Regions from separate parts of the Azospirillum mesophilum genome, predicted to be linked through region 2. Evidence: riboswitches for the same ligand, from Rfam matches in the RefSeq annotation. Region 2 holds a riboswitch; the other holds the start of a gene.
What was found. A riboswitch is a leader RNA that binds a small molecule or an ion and turns the genes downstream of it on or off. The one in region 2 is predicted to bind S-adenosylmethionine.

Region 1 (9,026 bases), on a different contig from region 2:
GGGAGAGCTCCGATGACCGGAACGGCGGACAAGGCGCGCGGCGAACTGGCGAACCTCGGCAACGCGCTGACGCTCGCGGAGCGCGGCCTGCCGCGCCACAGCATCATCGACCTGATCGCTTGGCTGCTGCACGCGGCGAACCTTCACCCCGGCGCCGTGTCCGACAGCCTGCTGCTTGAGGTCTGCGACGTGGTCTGCGGCACCATCGCCGAGGACAGCGAAAAGATCGCCCTGATCCGCATGGGCTGGGCGGCCATCGTCCAGGCCCAGTACAAGCGGCACGGTCTGGTCCTGGTGAACGGAGACGGCGAGATCCGCGCCTGCGCGGCGTGACGACGTAAAGCCCCCTCGCCCATCCCCTCGCCCTCTCCCGGCGGAGCCGGGCGAGGGGCTTTTCTTCACTCCTCGCGCACGGCCAGATGGACGTTCCTGCCGCCGTGGCGTTCCAGGATGGCGCCGGCCTTGGCCTCGACGGCCGGATCGGTGACGCGGACCCAGAGGATCACGCCCCCGGCTTCCAGCGCCCGGCTGAACTCGTCGGTGTCGGGGTGGCTGGTCAGCTCGTCCAGATAGTCCTTGATGGCGACACCGCCCAGACCGGCCGCCACCAGCGCCGCCAGCGGGGCGGCGATCGGCCCGCCGACGATGGCGAGCAGCCCGGCGGTGGTCAGCGGGAAAGCGTATTTCAGCTCGCCCACCAGACCGGTCAGCGCCTCGTCGCGCGGGGCGGGCGGGCGCTGGTCGGCGGCCTCCAGCGAGGTGTGGCTCGCCAGGATGGACAGATCCTCGCGGGTGAAGCCGGCCTCCAGAAGGGCGGCGACGGCGCGGTCGAACGCCTCGCGCGTTTCGAACAGGGCGACGACCTCGTGCACCTCGCGCCCCGCATTCGATTGAATGGCATTCGATTGGGCGGCGTTCGGAGCGCGGTTGTTGTCGGACGCTTGCGTCACGGCCTCTTCCTCCCCAGCTTCGTAAGGATGGGCAGTCTACCGGACGGCGCCGCCGGAAACAAAGGCCCGCAACGCATAGACCCCGGCCCAGGCCCCCGCTGCCGCCCCCCACCGCCAAGCCTCTCTTCCGCAGGGCGCGGCTCGTGCTAGGGTGGCGCCCCATTCCGTTCCCCCACCATCGAAACCCGGTCGTACCTCCCGTGTCAGACGCGATTGCCGCCGCCGTCCCCGCCGCCATTCCTTCGGACGCCACCCCGATGATGGTGCAGTATCTGGAGATCAAGCAGGCGCACCCGGATTGCCTGCTGTTCTACCGGATGGGCGACTTCTACGAGATGTTCTTCGAGGACGCGGTGAACGCGGCTCGCGCGCTGGACATCGCCCTGACCAAGCGCGGCCAGCACCTGGGCGAGGACATCCCCATGTGCGGCGTGCCGGTGCACAGCCACGAATCCTACCTGCAACGCCTGATCCGCCAGGGCTTCCGCGTCGCCATCTGCGAGCAGATGGAGGACCCCGCCGAGGCCAAGAAGCGCGGCAGCAAATCGGTCGTGAAGCGCGGCGTCATCCGCATCGTCACCCCCGGCACGCTGACCGAGGATTCGCTGCTGGATTCCCGCTCCTCCAACTGGCTGGCGGCGGTGGCGGAGGCCGCGGGCGGGGTGGGGCTGGCGTGGCTGGAGCTGTCCACGGGCGAGCTGGTGGTCCAGCCAGTGGAGCGCGCCGGCCTTGGCGCCGCGCTCGGCCGCCTCGACCCGCAGGAGGTGCTGGTTTCCGAAAAGCTGTGCCAGAGCCCCGACCTGTACGAGCTGTGGGGGGAGTGGAAGGCGCGCCTGACCGTGCAGCCCACCCCGCGCTTCGACAGCGAGAACGGCCGGCAGCGCCTGCTGACGGTCTACGGCGTCGGCACGCTGGACGCCTACGGCCAGTTCTCCCGCGCGGAAGTCGCGGCGGCCGGTGCGCTGGTCGCCTATGTGGAGTTGACGCAAAAGGGCCGCGTGCCGCGCCTGTCGCCGCCCCGCCGGCTCGGCCCCGGTGCGGTCATGGAGATCGACGCCGCGACCCGCCGCAACCTGGAGCTGACCCGCACCCTGACGGGGGAGCGGCGCGGCAGCCTGCTCGCCACCATCGACCGCACGGTGACCGGGGCCGGCGCGCGGCTGCTCGCCGCCCAGCTCTCGGCCCCGCTGACCAACCCCACGGCCATCGCCAAGCGCCACGACATGGTCGAGTTCGCCATGACCGAGGAGCGGCTGCGCCTGGACCTGCGGGAAGGCCTGCGCCGCTGCCCGGACCTGGAGCGCGCGCTGTCCCGCCTGACGCTGGGGCGTGGCGGTCCGCGCGACCTGGCCGCTGTACGCGACGGGCTGGCCCAGGCCTCGGCCATCCGCATGCTGCTGAACGGCGTCCCTGGCCCCCTGCCCGACGGGTTGGGCGCGGTCGCCAAGGGGCTGGGCGAGCACAGCGAGCTGGTCCACCAGTTGACGCAAGCCCTGTCACCGGAGCTGCCGCTGCTGGCCCGCGACGGCGGCTTCATCGCGCAAGGCTACTCCTACGCGCTGGACGAGCTGGTGACGCTGCGCGACGAAAGCCGCCGGCTGATCGCCGGGCTTCAGGCGAAGTATGCCGATCTCGCGGGCGTGCCGACGCTGAAGGTCAAGCACAACAACGTGCTGGGCTATCACATCGAGGTGACGGCGACCCACGCGGACAAGCTGATGTCCGGCAAGGGGCGCGAGGTCTTCATGCACCGCCAGACCATGGCGAACGCCGTGCGCTTCGGCACGGTGGAGCTGTCGGACCTGGAGCGCCGCATCTCCGAGGCCGCCGACAAGGCGCTGGCCGTGGAGCTGGAGCTGTTCAACGAACTGGTGGAGGGGGTGACGGGCCGCGCCGACGCCATCGCCCAGGCCGCCCACGCGCTGGCCGCGCTGGACGTGGCGACCTCGCTGGCCGAACTGGCGGTGGAGCGGCGCTACAGCCGACCAACCGTGGACGGCAGCCTCGCCTTCTCCATCCGGGGCGGCCGGCATCCGGTGGTGGAAGCGGTGCTGGACGCCGGCAACGCCGGCCCCTTCGTCGCGAACGACTGCGACCTTGCCCCGGACAACCGGCTGTGGCTGCTGACCGGCCCGAACATGGCCGGCAAGTCCACCTTCCTGCGCCAGAACGCGCTGATCGCCGTGCTGGCGCAGATGGGCAGCTTCGTCCCGGCGGACAGCGCGCACATCGGCGTGGTCGACCGGCTCTACAGCCGTGTCGGTGCGGCCGACGATCTGGCGCGCGGGCGCTCCACCTTCATGGTGGAGATGGTGGAAACCGCCGCCATCCTGAATCAGTCCGGGGAACGCGCGCTGGTCATCCTGGACGAGATCGGGCGCGGCACGGCGACCTTCGACGGCCTGTCCATCGCCTGGGCCTGCGTGGAGCATCTGCACGACGTCAACCGCTGCCGCGCGCTGTTCGCCACGCACTATCACGAACTGACCATGCTGGCGTCGAAGCTGCCGGCGCTCAGCTGTCACACCATGCGCATCAAGGAGTGGCAGGGCGACGTGGTCTTCCTGCACGAGGTGACGGCGGGTGCCGCCGACCGCAGCTACGGCATTCACGTCGCCAAGCTGGCCGGCCTGCCGGGCGCCGTGGTCGGCCGGGCCGAGGAGGTGCTGACCATCCTGGAGTCGGGCGAGCAGAACGCCGCCATCCACCGGCTGGCGGAAGACCTGCCGCTGTTCAGCGCCGCACTCAAGCGTCCCGCCCCGGCCGCAACGGCGTCGGCCCCCGCCACTCCGGCGGAACCCTCCCCGGTGGAAGAGGCCCTGAAGTCCATCGACCCCGACAGCCTGACGCCAAGGCAAGCGCTGGAGGAGTTGTACCGGCTGCGGGGGATGGTGAAGTAACCGGTGGTAATGCGTAGGTTGTGTTGAGCCCTTGCGAAACACAACAGCATCGCGCGGCAAGGAATGTTGGGTTGCGCTGCGCTTAACCCAACCTACAACTGCTCAAACGAAAGAGGGGCGGTGTAGCAGCACCGCCCCTCTTTTCGTTTGCAAACCTCATACGGTGACCATCCGCCTGAGGAATGCGGGTACCGGAGAGTGTTGAACTGACCCCTGGTGTCTAAAATATAGCGCCGGAGGACGGCTTCGACAACCGCCTTCCCGCTCAGGGGCTGGCCGCTCAGGGGCGGGCCGTTTCGGGCTCGTCTTCCTCGGCGGCCGCGCCGCGGTCGTGGATGGTGGTGACGTGGCGTGCGTGGCGCAGCTTTTCCTCGACCGCCTCGCTGACGAACTGGTCGAGCGACCGGCCTTCGCGCGCCGCCGCCTTGGCCGCTTCGGATTCCAGCGCTTCCCGCAGATGAACCATGTCGATGCCTCCCTCGCGGTCGTTTCCCGGAAGGAGACATGGGAAGCGAACCTCGTGGGCGCGAGTCACCTATCCGGATGTTGCAGCGGAACGATGGTGTTCAGCGCCCGCGCGGCCACGGCCAGCGGGTCCTCGCCTGGCGCGCAGGGGTGGGCGGCGGCGAGCAGCGCTTCGGGCACGCTGGCGGCCACATAGTCCTCCACCGTCTCGAAGACGGGGATGATCATGGCGATGCGGGTCAGTTCCACGACCTTCTTCACCGGACCGCCCGCCGCCAGCATGGCGAGGTGCTTGCCAACCGACGCGGCCTCCCCGTTGATGACCAGCATCATGCCGATGCCGGCGCTGTCGATGAACCCCAGCCCGGAAAGGTCAAGAAGGTAGCGGCGCTCCGGCCCGCCCTTGATGTCGGCGATCACGCGGCGCACGGCGTCGGCGTCCTGGCCGGTGAAGCGGCCGGTCAGCACAAGACGCGCGAAATGGCGTTCCCTCTCGATGCGATGCTGCACGGGCCGCAACCTCTCCTGTTCCTGCTCGCCATGATCCGCACGGCTCGCGCGTCGGGCAAGGCACCGTGCGCAGGATGGCCTGCGGGTTGTTGACGCAGGGCACCAAAAGAGGCCCAAGGGGTTGATGACTAAGCGGTTGATGCTTGACGGCGTGCAGCGCCGGTCCTAAAAGCGTGTGCACGTGGTGATTTGGTCGACCGGCTTGCGGGCCACGTAAAACAACCCGCTAAAAAGGTCCGAGCCGCGTCCGCGCCTCGACCCGAACGGTCGGGGCTTTTTTGTTTGGCCGGTCTGCCCCGCCGGCGGACACAGGAGAACACGCGGCATGGCACGCACCGACCATCGCACCCCCAACGTTTCGGGCCTGCGCCCGCGGTCCAAGCTGGTCCACGGCGGCATCCGCCGCTCCAGCTTCGACGAGACCTGCGAGGCGCTGTACCAGACCTCCGGCTACGTCTACGGCTCGGCGGAGGAGGCGGAGCACGCCTTCGCCAACGACGGCTCCCGCCACGTCTATTCGCGCTTCCGCAACCCGACCACCGCCATGTTCGAGGACCGGTTGGCCGAGTATGAGGGGGCCGAGTGGGCCTACGCGACCACCAGCGGCATGGCGGCGGTGCACGCGGCCCTGTGGTGCAACCTGCGCACCGGCGACCGCATCGTGGCGCCCCGCTCGCTGTTCATCTCCTGCTACTGGGTCATCAAGGAGCTGTCGGCCCGCTTCGGCGTGGAGGCGGTGTTCGTGGACGGCACCGACCTGAACGCCTGGGAAGCCGCCCTGTCCAAGCCGACCAACGCCGTCTTCCTGGAAACACCCAGCAACCCGGGCCTTGAGGTCGTGGACCTGCGCGCGGTCAGCGAGATGGCCCACAAGGCCGGGGCCAAGGTGGTGGTGGACAACGCCTTCGCCACGCCGGTCCTGCAACGTCCGTTCGAGATGGGCGCCGACGTGGTCGTCTATTCCGCGACCAAGCACATCGACGGCCAGGGCCGCTGTCTGGGCGGCATCATCCTGACCAACGACAAGAAGTACGGGTCGGAGGTGATCCACCCCTACCTGCGCCACACAGGCCCGACCATTTCGCCCTTCAACGCCTGGCTGCTGCTGAAGGGGCTGGAGACGCTGGAACTGCGCGTCGCCGCGCAGAGCGCGTCGGCCCTGAAGGTGGCGGAGTTCCTGGAGGGCCACGCCAAGGTGGAGCGCGTGCTCTACCCCGGCCTGCCCAGCCACCCGCAGCACGACCTCGTCCGCCGGCAGATGACCGGCGGCGGCACCATGCTGTCCGTCTTCCTGAAGGGCGGCAAGGAGGAGGCCTTCCGCGCCCTGAACGGGCTGGGGATGGTTATGATCTCCAACAACCTGGGCGATTCGAAGAGCCTGATCACCCACCCGGACACCACCACCCACTCCAAGCTGACGCCGGAGGAGAAGGTGGCGGCGAACATCCGCCCGAACCTGCTGCGGCTGTCCGTCGGCCTGGAGGATGCGCAGGACATCATCGAGGATTTCGACCGCGCGCTGGCCGCCCTCTAACCACACTGTTGTAATCCGTCCGGTTCGGACCCAGATTGAGCCCGGAACAAAATGCTGCACTGCAGCGTTGGGTTCCGGGTTTTGTTTTTCGGGCGAGGTGACGGATCATGGCAAGGCACAAGGCCGGCAACGGCGAACCGACGGAACGGCTTCTCACCCTGGCGGGCGATCTGACCCGCACCGGCGTGAAGACCGGCGAAATGGGCGTCGCGGCGGCCCAGACCATCGGCTATCGCACCGCCATGATGGCGGCGGCCATGGGCAATCCCATCGACCTCGCCAACCCCGAATTCATCCGCATGGGCTCCGAAAAGGTCGAGGCGATGGTGGAGGCCACCCACGCCGTCGCCAAGGGCATCGGGGAGTTCCAGCACGCCTGGGCCACCCTGATGCAGGGGCAGGCGCAGGCCGCCATGATCGTCGTCGGCGGCCTCGGCCAGTGCCGCACGCCGGCCGACTTCGTCGAGTTGCAGCGCCGCACCCTGACCGAGTCGCTGGAAGCCGGCATCCACGCGGCGCTCTATCTGGTGGAGTCCGCCGCCGCGCTGACCGCCGCCGGCATGACCCCCGCCTACCGGACCGTGCGCGCCAACGCCCGCCGTCTGGCCCGCCAGCACGCGTAGGACAGGCTTTTCCTACCCCTGCAAGCCGGCGATCAGCAGTTCGACCATCCGGTCGAAGCTCTCGTCGATGCTGGCGGACAGGCCGAATCCGTGCGCCCGCTCCAGGGTGATGAAGCCGTGGAGCGCGCTGCGCAGGGCGCGGACGGCGTGCACCACGTCGTCCCCGCCCAGACCGCGCTGCCGCAGTGGACGGCCGACGAGTTCCACCACCTCCAGGAAGGCCGCCGAGAGTTCAGGATCGTCGCCGGGCGTCACGGCGCGCTGCGTCGCCTCGTACAGGCCGGGGTGCGCGTGGGCGAAGGCGCGGTAGGCCCGCGCGATCGCGCGCAGGCCGTCCATTCCGCTGCGGCCCTGCATCGCCGCCGCGAGTTCCACCTTCAACACCCTGGCCGCGCGCAGGGCCAGGTCCCGCTGCAACCCGTCCAGCCCCGCCACATGGGCGTAGAGCGACGGGGAGCGCACGCCGAGCCGTTCGGCAAGACGGGCGAGGGTCACTGCGGACAGCCCTTCGGCGTCGGCCAGTGCCACCGCCTCGTCCAGGACCCGCGCTGGGGTCAAACCGATCCGCCGCGCCATCAGGCAGCCCGCCCCCCGGCGTTGCCCTGGGCCAAGGCTTCCGCCCGCTGCTTCAGCGCGCGGTTCATCGCCTCGAACCCCGCCCGCGTCGGTCCGGCCATCCGGATCCACAGCGGCGCGACCAGCAGGCCGCGGAAGCGTTCCTCGTGACGGAAGCAGACCCCCGCCCCGTCCGGTTCGATGCGGAAGGCGTGTTCGCCGTCGAACAGGCCCGGCAGCAGCACGCGGCCCAGCCACCGCAGTTCCCGCCCAGCCTCGCAGAGCAGGACGGTCGGGCGGAAGGTCATCGGCGCCGCGCCATCGGGCGCGATGCGGACGCGCAAGCGGGCACCCGTGGCCAAGTCGCCCTCCAGAGAGCGGATGAAGGGATTCCAGTCGGGATAACGGGCGGTGTCGGTCAGAACGGTCCAAACGACGGAAGCCGGTGCGTTGATGCGGATGGCGGTGTCGATGCGACGCATGGTCGGTACCTGTCTAAGGTCATTAGGCCTGCACCGTGCCTAAGACCATTAGGTAAGTCAAGGCTCCCGATTATGATTTCCATCTGGTATGACCAGCCGACCGTTGACAGCCCGCAATTGCCGCGCGAACATTAACCACACTTCTCGCATGTCAATAGGCGCCGGCCCGGACAGGCCGCGCATACCAACGCACCCTTCGATCTCACAGGAAATGCCGTTGCTCAGGGGAGCCGTCGCGTGTATCAACAGGCGCTTAACCTTCTGAGGCAGTTCGCGGAGAGGGCGTTCCAGGCCGTGAGCGGTGATCTCTCCATAGAGCAATTGCGCGACCTGATGCATCCGGGCGGCCACACGCCCATCATCCAGCGCCGTCGCGCGGTGCTGATTCATTCCCGCGTGCGGATGGTCGCGGCGGTCTTCGCCGTGCTGACGCCGCTGTGGATCGTCATCGACGTCCTGATTTTCGGCTGGCCCTTGTGGGGCTATCTGGCGGGCCTGCGTGTGGTGGCGAGCCTCGCCTTCGGCGCGCTGGCGCTCGGCTACCGCATCTGCGACGAGATCGGCAGCGCGTGGCGCGGGCTGGCCCTGCTGCTGGCCGTGCCGACGATCTTCTTCCTCGCCTCCCACCCCATGCTGAACGAGGACGAGATCGCGGGCAGCGCCGCCGCCGTGGCGGCCGGCTACGCCTTCCTGCCCTTCGTGATGGTCGCGGGGCTCAGCGTCTTTCCGCTGACGGCATTGGAAGGCATCGTCTTCGCCCTGCCGCTGCTGCTGGCCCATCTGGTGGCCGGCGTCTACGGATCCCTGGTCTTCCCGTTCCCATCCTACCTGGGCGCCCTGTGGCTGCTGGTGCTGATCATGGTGGTGGCCACGCTGTCGGCCATGAGCCAGTTGCACTTCATGATGGCGCTCGTCGATCAGGCTTCCCACGACGGGCTGACCGGTGCCTTTTCCCGCCGCATCGGTGAGGAGCTGCTGCGCCTTCAGTTCGCGCACGCCCAGCGGTC
Region 2 (9,026 bases):
TTGGAGCCCAGACGGTTGGCGCCGTGCACCGACACGCAGGCCGCTTCGCCGATCGCCATCAGGCCGGGGACGACCCGATCCGGATCCTCCGCGGTCGGGTTGACGACCTCGCAGCGGAAGTTGGTGGGGATGCCGCCCATGTTATAGTGCACCGTCGGCAGAACCGGGATCGGCTCCTTGGTGACGTCCACGCCGGCGAAGATCTTGGCCGTCTCGGCGATGCCGGGCAGGCGCTGGTGGATGATCTCCGGCGGCAGGTGCTCCAGGTGCAGGTGGATGTGGTCCTTCTGCGGACCCACGCCGCGACCCTCGCGGATCTCGATGGTCATCGAGCGGGACACGACGTCGCGCGACGCCAGATCCTTGGCCGACGGGGCGTAGCGCTCCATGAAGCGCTCACCGTTGGAGTTGGTGAGGTAGCCGCCCTCGCCGCGCACGCCCTCGGTGATGAGGCAGCCGGAGCCGTAGATGCCGGTCGGGTGGAACTGCACGAACTCCATGTCCTGCAGCGGCAGGCCGGCGCGCAGGATCATGCCGCCGCCGTCGCCCGTGCAGGTGTGGGCCGAGGTGGCCGAGAAGTAGGCGCGGCCGTAGCCGCCCGTCGCCAGCACGACCAGCTGGGCGCGGAAGCGGTGGATGGTGCCGTCGTCGAGGTTCCAGGCCACGACGCCCCGGCATTCGCCGTCTTCCATGATCAGGTCGAGCGCGAAATACTCGACGAAGAACTCCGCCTCGTGCTTCAGCGACTGCTGGTAGAGGGTGTGCAGGATGGCGTGGCCGGTGCGGTCGGCGGCGGCGCAGGTGCGGTAAGCCTGCTGCTTGCCGTAATGCGCGGTCATGCCGCCGAAGGCGCGCTGGTAGATCTTGCCTTCCGGCGTGCGCGAGAAGGGCACGCCGTAGTGCTCCAGCTCGATGATCGCCGGGATGGCCTCGCGGCACATGTACTCGATGGCGTCCTGGTCGCCCAGCCAGTCCGACCCCTTCACGGTGTCGTACATGTGGAAGCGCCAGTCGTCCTCGCTCATGTTGCCCAGCGCGGCGGAGATGCCGCCCTGCGCCGCGACGGTGTGCGAGCGGGTCGGGAAGACCTTGGTGATGCACGCCGTCTTCAGGCCCTTCTCGGCCATGCCGAAGGTGGCGCGCAGGCCCGCACCACCGGCACCGACGACGACGACGTCATAGGAGTGATCGATAATATCGTAGGCGGCCATGGCTCGTCAGGCTCCGAACGAAATCTTGAGGACGGCGAAGACGCAGGCGGCGGCCAGCGCGAAGCTCACGAACTTCACGGCGATGACGCCGGCCAGCTTCGCCCACTCGTTGTGGACGTAGTCCTCGATCACGACCTGGAGGCCGCCCACGGCGTGATGGAAGGTGACGACGACCGTCAGCACCATCATGATCGCGGAAAACGGCGACTTCATCCACGCGACGAAGGCCGTGTGGTCGGCGCCCAGATGACGGATCACACCCAGTACGAACCAAAGGGTCAGGGGGATCAGTGCGATCGCCGACAGGCGCTGGTGCCACCAGTGCTCGGTGCCGTGCTTGGCGGAACCCAGGCCGCGAACCTCGGCCAGCGGAGAGCGCAGGGACTTGTTGGAAAGATTGGCTGCCATTGTCAGTCTCCTCACCACACGGCCAGGCCGATGATCCAGGCCAGGATGGTCAGGCCCAGCGACGCGCCGGCGACGATGTAGGCGCCCTTCTCGGCGTTCTTCAGCTCGAACGAATAACCGGCGTCCCACACCAGGTGACGGATGCCGTTGGCGAGGTGGTAGAACAGCGCCCAGGTCCAGCCGAACATCAGCAGCAGGCCGAGGCCCGAGCCGATGAACTTCTGCGCACGCGCGAACGACTCCGGACCGGCCGCGGCAGCGACCAGCCACCACGTCAGCAGCAGCGTGCCCACAGCCAGCCCCACGCCCGTGATGCGGTGCGTGATCGACAGCGCCATGGTCCATTCGAATTTATAGACTTGAAGATGCGGGGAAAGCGGCCGACCGCTGCCGTTTGCCATTGCGTCGTCCTCTGTTCGGCGGCCGGTCGCGGCAAGGAGGGCGTTTGCCGCGACGGCGGGTGGTGCGAGACCGAAAGAAATAGGCCCTACTGTGATTGGCGCATTGAATTACGCTTCTCGCGCGGCCGAGTCAACGACGCGGGCTTAGCCGTGTTCAAATTGGCGCATTGCGGGAAGTGACTGAAAACAAACGGGGTTTGGTCCGGCTGGTAATACCAGGAAAAAGCGCGGGAGCGGGCCGTTCGAACACCTACTTGTCGAACCGGCGCACGTTCTCGACCATCATCGAGTACATCTGGGTGATCAGCTCCGCCGGGCGCAGGCGGCCGAAGGGGATGTTTTCCTTGGCCCACTCCACCAGCCCTTCCGGCGGCTTGACGGGGGCGACCTCGTAGCCGGCCTTCTTCAGGGCGCTCATCACGGCGCGCGCCTGCTTGGTGTAGTCCTCGTTGAAGATGGACTTATCCGCGTCCTTGATCGCCTTGGCGATGATGTCTTCGAGCGGAGTGGCCATGGACGGTTGCACAAATCACGGTCTACGAAAGATGCGCGCACGGTGTCACAACGCGGGCGCTGTTGCAATTCCATTGGGAACCGCATACCTGAAAGCCCTCTCCGCACCGCATTATCACAGGAAATTACCGCCATGGGCTACAGAGTCGCGGTCGTCGGCGCCACCGGCAACGTCGGACGGGAAATGCTGGCCACGCTGGCCGACCGGAAGTTCCCGGTCAGCGACGTGATCGCGCTGGCGTCGGAGAATTCGACCGGCAAGGAAGTCTCGTTCGGCGAGGACGAAATCCTGAAGGTCCAGGATCTGGCGAAGTTCGACTTCAAGCGCGTGGACATCGTCCTGTCGTCGCCGGGCGCCAAGGTGTCGGCCGTCCACAGCCCGCGCGCCGCCGCCGCCGGGGCCGTGGTGATCGACAACACCTCGCACTTCCGCATGGACCCGGACGTGCCGCTGGTCGTGCCGGAGGTCAACCCGGAGGCCATCGCCGGCTATAAGAAGAAGGGCATCATCGCCAACCCCAACTGCTCGACCATCCAGATGGTCGTGGCGCTGAAGCCCCTGCACGACCGCTTCAAAATCCGCCGCGTGGTGGTGTCCACCTACCAGTCGGTGTCGGGCGCCGGCAAGGAAGGCATGGACGAGCTGTTCGGCCAGACCCGCGCCATCTACGTGAACGACCCGGTGCAGAAGTCCACCTTCACCAAGCAGATCGCCTTCAACGTCATCCCCCACATCGACGTTTTCATGGAGGATGGCACCACGAAGGAAGAGTGGAAGATGAACGTCGAGACCAAGAAGATTCTCGACCCCAAGATCAAGGTGACGGCCACCTGCGTGCGCGTCCCGGTCTTCATCGGCCACTCCGAAGCCATCAACATCGAGTGCGAGGAGCCGATCACCGCCGACGAGGCCCGCCAGATCCTGCGCAAGGCCCCCGGCGTCCAGGTGATCGACCAGCGCGACAACGAGGGCTACATCACCCCCGTCGAGGTGGCCGGCGACGACCCGGTCTTCGTCAGCCGCATCCGCGAGGACTACACGGTGGACAACGGCCTGTCCTTCTGGTGCGCCGCCGACAACCTGCGCAAGGGTGCAGCGCTGAACGCCGTGCAGATCGCGGAGTTGCTTGTCCGGGATTATTTGAAAAAGTGAATGCAGGAAGGGGCCGGAAGGCCCCCTCCTTTACTTTGAAAACAACCGATACAGAGCGCTGTGGTCGAGCGCGCCGTCGCCCTGCTCGGCCAGCAGCTCGAACAACTCCAGGTTCAGGCCGAGCGCCGGCAGGTCGATGCCCGACTGTTCGGCCAGTTCCTCGGCCTGCCGCAAGTCCTTGATCTGGGTGACCACCCGGCCGCCCGGCGTGAAGTCGCCGCTGACCATGCGCTGCCCGTGCAGCTCCAGGATTCGCGACTCGGCGAAGCCGCCGCGGATGGCCTCGCGCACCTTGGCCGGATCCACCCCGGCCGCCTTGGCGAGCGCCAGAGCCTCCGCCACCGCGCCGATGGTCAGGCCGACGATGACCTGGTTGGCCGTCTTGGCGACCTGCCCCGCCCCGCTCTCGCCCACATGGGTGATGCGCTGCCCCATGGCCTGGAACAGCGGCAGGGCGCGGGCGAAGGCGTCCGGCGTGCCGCCGGCCATGATGGTCAGGCCGGCCGCCTCAGCGGCCACGGTCCCGCCGGACACGGGGGCGTCCACCCACTCCGCCCCCTTGGCGCGCACCGCCTCGGCCAGCCGCCGGGTCGCGGCGACCGCCGTCGTGCCCATGTCGATGACGAGATGGCCGGGCGTCAGGGCCTCCATCAGGCCCGCCGCTACCGTCTCCACCGCCGCCGTGTCGGACAGCATCAGAATGACGGTGTCGGCGCGCCGGGCGACCCCGGCGGGGCTGGCGGCGGGGTTCATGCCCTCGCCCGCCAGTTCCTCGACCGGGCCGGGGCTGCGGCTGTGGATGACCAGCGACGCCCCGGCTTTCGCCAGGTTGCGCGCCATCGGCCGGCCCATCAGGCCGAGCCCGATGAACCCGACCGTCCTTCCGTTCAAGCCCGCCATGGCGTCACAGGCGCGCGTGGCGGGCGCGGGCGCCGCGTTCGATGGCGGCGGCGCACAGCCGGTCCACGCCCAGCTTGTGGCGGATCATCTCCAGCATGCGCAGTTCCTCCTGCGAGGCGGAGGGATCGGCGGCGGCGATGTCGCAGGCCAGCGCGTAAGCGGTCTCGCAGAGCTTGTGCGGGATCGCCTCCTTGATGATCTGCAAAGTGGTCTCCAGCCCGTCGGCGTCGGCCAGCAGGCCGGAGCATTCGCGCGTCACGTCGGTCAGCCGGTCGATGTCGAAATCCTTGAAGACCGGCAGATAGCGGACGTTCTCGCCGATGGCCTCAAGCTCCAGATCGGTCATGTCGCCGTCGCACGCGGACACCAGCACCATGACGTAGATGAGCGCGCTGTGATGGTTGATCATCGAAACTCCTGCGGGTAGGGGCCCATGGCTATCTTGCCCGCGCCTCCCGCCCCGTCAAGGGAGCCATGCCCCGAACGGTGGGGTCGGTCGCTCGACAGGGGGTGCCCTCCCCCCGTAAGGTCGGGTCCATGTCGGTGGTTCTCAACGTCGCGCTCCCGGTCTTCGCCATCATCCTGGCGGGCGTCCTTTCCGGTAAGGCGAAGCTCCTCGGCCCCGCCTCGTCGGAGGCGCTGAACAAGTTCGTCTACTGGATGGCCCTGCCGCCGGTGCTGTTCCTCGGCACGGCGCGCCGGTCCCTGCCGGAGATCTTCAACGGTCCCTTCATCGGCGCGTTCCTCGGCGCCATGCTGGCGGTCTACGCGCTGGGCGCGCTGCTCGGCTGGCTGATCCACCGGGAACGCACCCAGATCCAGTGCATGCAGGGGCTGACGGCCGCTTTCTCCAACACCGGCTACATGGGCATCCCGCTGTTCCTGGCCGCCTTCGGCCCGGACCGCCTCGCCCCGGCCATCCTCGCCACCGTGATCATGAGCGCCATCATGGTCGGCATCGCCGTAATCTGGCTGGAGTTCGCGAACAGCCACGGCCACGGCGTGGGAAAGGCGCTGCGCGACGTTGGCCGCGCGCTGGCGAAGAACCCGCTGATCATCTCCACCGCCGTCGGCATCGCCTGGTCGGTGGTCCTGTCCGGTGTGCCGGTGCCGCGCCCGGTCGCCATCTATTGCGAGCTGATGGGCGCCTCCGCCGGCCCTTGCGCCCTGTTCGCCATCGGCCTGTTCCTCGCCACCCGCAGCCTGAAGGCCGACATGGTCGAGGTCGGCTGGATCAGCGCGCTGAAGCTGCTGGTGCAGCCGGCCCTGACCTGGGGCCTGACGAAGACCCTGTTCCCGCTCGACCCCTTCTGGGCCGGCTCCGCCATCATCCTGGCCGGCCTGCCGACCGGCGCCCTGACCTTCGTGGTGGCGAGCCAGTACCAGATCTATGTGGAGCGCACCTCCTCCGCGATCCTGGTGTCCACCATCGCCAGCGTGGTCACGCTGTCGGCGCTGCTGGCGATGTACGCGCCGGGGCCATAATCCAGCAAAGCCGGCGGCTGTTGCCAAGCTCTCGCACGCCGTATAAAGTGCGCCGCGCATCAAGAGTTGAGCGGACGCTCAACGCCAACCTGCTTCCCGAGCAAGGTGGCGTCCCGAAGGGGGATGTGGCCGAACCGGCAATCAAACGGGTTTCGCCATAACGTCTGCTCCACCCGATGCGCCGACAGCGGAGCCAGACGTACCATGCCCATCAAGATACCCGATGATCTTCCCGCCTGCGCCGCCCTTCAGGCCGAAGGCGTCATGATCATGCGCGAGACCGACGCCGTCCGGCAGGACATCCGCCCTCTGCGCTTCGGTCTTCTCAACCTGATGCCCGACAAGATCCGGACGGAAACCCAGATCGCCCGTCTGCTGGGCGCCACCCCGCTGCAGGTCGAGCTGTCGCTGATCCGGATCACCAGCCATGTGCCGCGCAACACCTCCGCGGATCACATGGGCGCCTTCTACCGGCCGTGGGAGGATGTGCGCCGGGAGAAGTTCGACGGCTTCATCATCACCGGCGCTCCGGTGGAAAAGCTGCCGTTCGAGGAGGTCTTCTATTGGGACGAGCTGTGCGCGGTCTTCGACTGGACGCAGAGCCACGTCCACTCCTGCCTGAACATCTGCTGGGCGGCGCAGGCGGCGGTCCATCATTTCCACGGCGTTCCGAAGCACCTGCTGCCGGCAAAGGCTTTCGGTGTCTTCCGGCACCGCAACCTGGCGCCCACCTCACCCTACCTGCGCGGCTTCTCCGACGATTTCTCCATCCCGGTCTCCCGCTGGACCGAGGTGCGGCGCGAGGATCTTCCCCGTGACAGCGGCCTGCGCGTGCTGATGGATTCGCCGGACATCGGGCTCTGCCTGCTGGAGGATCCCGATCACCGCTCCCTGCACATGTTCAACCACATCGAATACGATTCGGACACGCTGCGGAATGAGTACGTCCGCGACGTCGCCAAGGGCGAGGCCATGGCGGTCCCCCACGGCTATTTCCCGGACGACGACCCGAACCGCCCGCCCGAGAACCGGTGGCGGAGCCACGCCCACCTGCTGTTCGCGAACTGGATCAACCAGATCTACCAGACGACACCGTTCGACAGCGCGCGGATCGGCGAGGCGGAGGCCGCCTGACGGCCCTCACCAGCCCCGCAGGAACTCCGCCGTTTCCTCCACCGCCTCCTTGATGCCGACGCGCCGCACCTCGACGCCCTCCGGGAAGGCACCGAACAGGCGGCTCGGCATCATGGGGTCGAGCAGGACGAACACGCCCGTGTCGTCAGCCCTCCGCACCAGACGCCCAAAGGCCTGCTTCAGCCGCAGGCGCGCGATCATGTCCTCGTAGCGGCGGCGGCCGAAGGCATCGCGCCGGGCGCGGTGCAGGATGTCGGGGCGCGGCCAGGGCACGCGGTCGAACACGATCAGCCGCAAGGATCGGCCCGGCACGTCCACCCCGTCGCGCACCGCGTCGGTGCCCAGCAGGCAGGCGTGCTCCTCCCCCCGGAAAATGTCGATCAGGGTCGCCACGTCCAGCGGGTCCACATGCTGGGCGTAGAGCGGCATGCCGGCCTCGTCCAGCGGCCCGACGATCCGGTCGTACACCGCGCGCAGCCGGCTGATCGCCGTGAACAGCCCGAGGCCCCCGCCGCCCGCCGCCTGGAACAGCGAGCGGTAGGCGGCGGCCACCTGCCCCAGGTCGTCCTTGCGCACGTCGGTGACCACCATCACCCGCGTGCGGTTGGGATAGTCGAAGGGCGAGGGCACCTGCGCGCGGATCGCCGGCTTCGGCAGGTGGGAGGCGCCGCAGCGGTCCTCCGCCGCCTGCCAGTCCATCGTGACGTCGCCCGTGCCGTCGGTCAGCGTGGCCGACGTGACGACCATCCCATGCGCCGGCCCGGCCAGCGCCTCGGCAAACGGCACCGTCGGGTCCACCCAATGCCGGTAGAGCCCAACGTCCACGTCGCGTCCGTCGATGCGCTCCACCGCGAACCAGTCCACGAACTGCGGCGGGGTCTCCACGGCCAGGGTCTTCAGCATCGACCGCCACGCCTCGACCGTCAGCACGCCGCGCCGGGTCAGGCTGCGGGCCATGGCGTCGATGCGCCGGCGCTGGTCGCTGTCCAGTTCCGCCGTTTCGTCCTCCAGCCGGGCGGCCAGCCGCTTCGATAGCCCCTCCAGCGGTTCCGACAGGCGGACCAGAGCCCCTTCCAGCGCCGCCGCCGCGTCGAGCAGACCGTCCACCGGGTAGGCCTTGTCGGCCTCCAGGCTGTAGGGGCCGCCCTGCCCCGCCGTCCGCGCGTAGACCTGATGGCGCGCCGTCAGCAGGAACTTTTCGGTCGGCCCCTGCGGGTTGTCCGCCGCCAGCCGCGCCGCCCAGCCTTCCGCCGGCAGCACGCGGGCGCCCATCAGCACGGCGTCCAGCAGTTCCTGCGCGCGCTCGTCGTCGGCGACCAAATCCTCGATGCGGCGTTTGAGGCCCCGCGCGCGGCTGCGCCCGGTCTCCTCCGCGCCCAGCAGCCAGCGCCGCAGCTCCTGCGTCTCGCGGCCCGTCAGGTGTCCGGCGAAGGCGCTGTCGGCCGCGTCGAAGACGTGGTGCCCCTCGTCGAAGACATAGCGGGTGGGCAGCGTCGGCTCCTCGCCACCCCCAAGGGCGGCCTGCACCATGACCAGCGCGTGGTTGGCGATGACCACGTCGGCCTTGCGGGCGCGGCGGATGCTCTTCTCGATGAAGCAGCGGGCGTAGTGGTCGCAGGCCGAATAGATGCACTCCCCCCGCCGGTCGGCGAGACCGAGCGTCCGCCCCCGCCCGGCGAGGTCCACCAGCCAGCCCGGAAAGTCGCCGCCCGTCAGGTCGCCGTCCCGCGTCGCCGCCGCCCAGCGCGCCATCAGCCCAACGCCCACGGCCCCAGCACCAGAAACAGATGGCGGCTGCATGGGCATGCCCCGGATGGCCTC

Region 1: it holds a riboswitch for S-adenosylmethionine, as region 2 does, so the genes downstream of both, metZ (O-succinylhomoserine sulfhydrylase) here and ACSVC7_RS00820 (homoserine O-succinyltransferase) in region 2, are expected to answer to the same signal.

The regions. Positions count from the first base shown of each region.
Region 1 covers NZ_JBPXMQ020000014.1:151,245-160,270, reverse strand. Annotated here, with positions in the region: gene ACSVC7_RS15780 (hypothetical protein) at 13-333, shown strand; gene ACSVC7_RS15775 (hypothetical protein) at 399-950, opposite strand; gene mutS (DNA mismatch repair protein MutS) at 1,208-3,850, shown strand; gene ACSVC7_RS15765 (hypothetical protein) at 4,131-4,316, opposite strand; gene ACSVC7_RS15760 (STAS domain-containing protein) at 4,382-4,825, opposite strand; SAM riboswitch at 4,997-5,076, shown strand; gene metZ (O-succinylhomoserine sulfhydrylase) at 5,151-6,359, shown strand; gene ACSVC7_RS15750 (phasin family protein) at 6,467-6,982, shown strand; gene ACSVC7_RS15745 (TetR/AcrR family transcriptional regulator) at 6,995-7,558, opposite strand; gene ACSVC7_RS15740 (SRPBCC family protein) at 7,558-8,019, opposite strand; gene ACSVC7_RS15735 (GGDEF domain-containing protein) at 8,314-9,026, shown strand, end outside.
Region 2 covers NZ_JBPXMQ020000001.1:173,545-182,570, reverse strand. Annotated here, with positions in the region: gene sdhA (succinate dehydrogenase flavoprotein subunit) at 1-1,211, opposite strand, end outside; gene sdhD (succinate dehydrogenase, hydrophobic membrane anchor protein) at 1,218-1,619, opposite strand; gene sdhC (succinate dehydrogenase, cytochrome b556 subunit) at 1,631-2,020, opposite strand; gene ACSVC7_RS00845 (hypothetical protein) at 2,271-2,534, opposite strand; gene ACSVC7_RS00840 (aspartate-semialdehyde dehydrogenase) at 2,667-3,686, shown strand; gene ACSVC7_RS00835 (NAD(P)-dependent oxidoreductase) at 3,717-4,586, opposite strand; gene ACSVC7_RS00830 (tellurite resistance TerB family protein) at 4,591-4,995, opposite strand; gene ACSVC7_RS00825 (AEC family transporter) at 5,124-6,071, shown strand; SAM-I-IV-variant riboswitch at 6,123-6,226, shown strand; gene ACSVC7_RS00820 (homoserine O-succinyltransferase) at 6,276-7,205, shown strand; gene ACSVC7_RS00815 (ATP-dependent DNA helicase) at 7,212-9,026, opposite strand, start outside.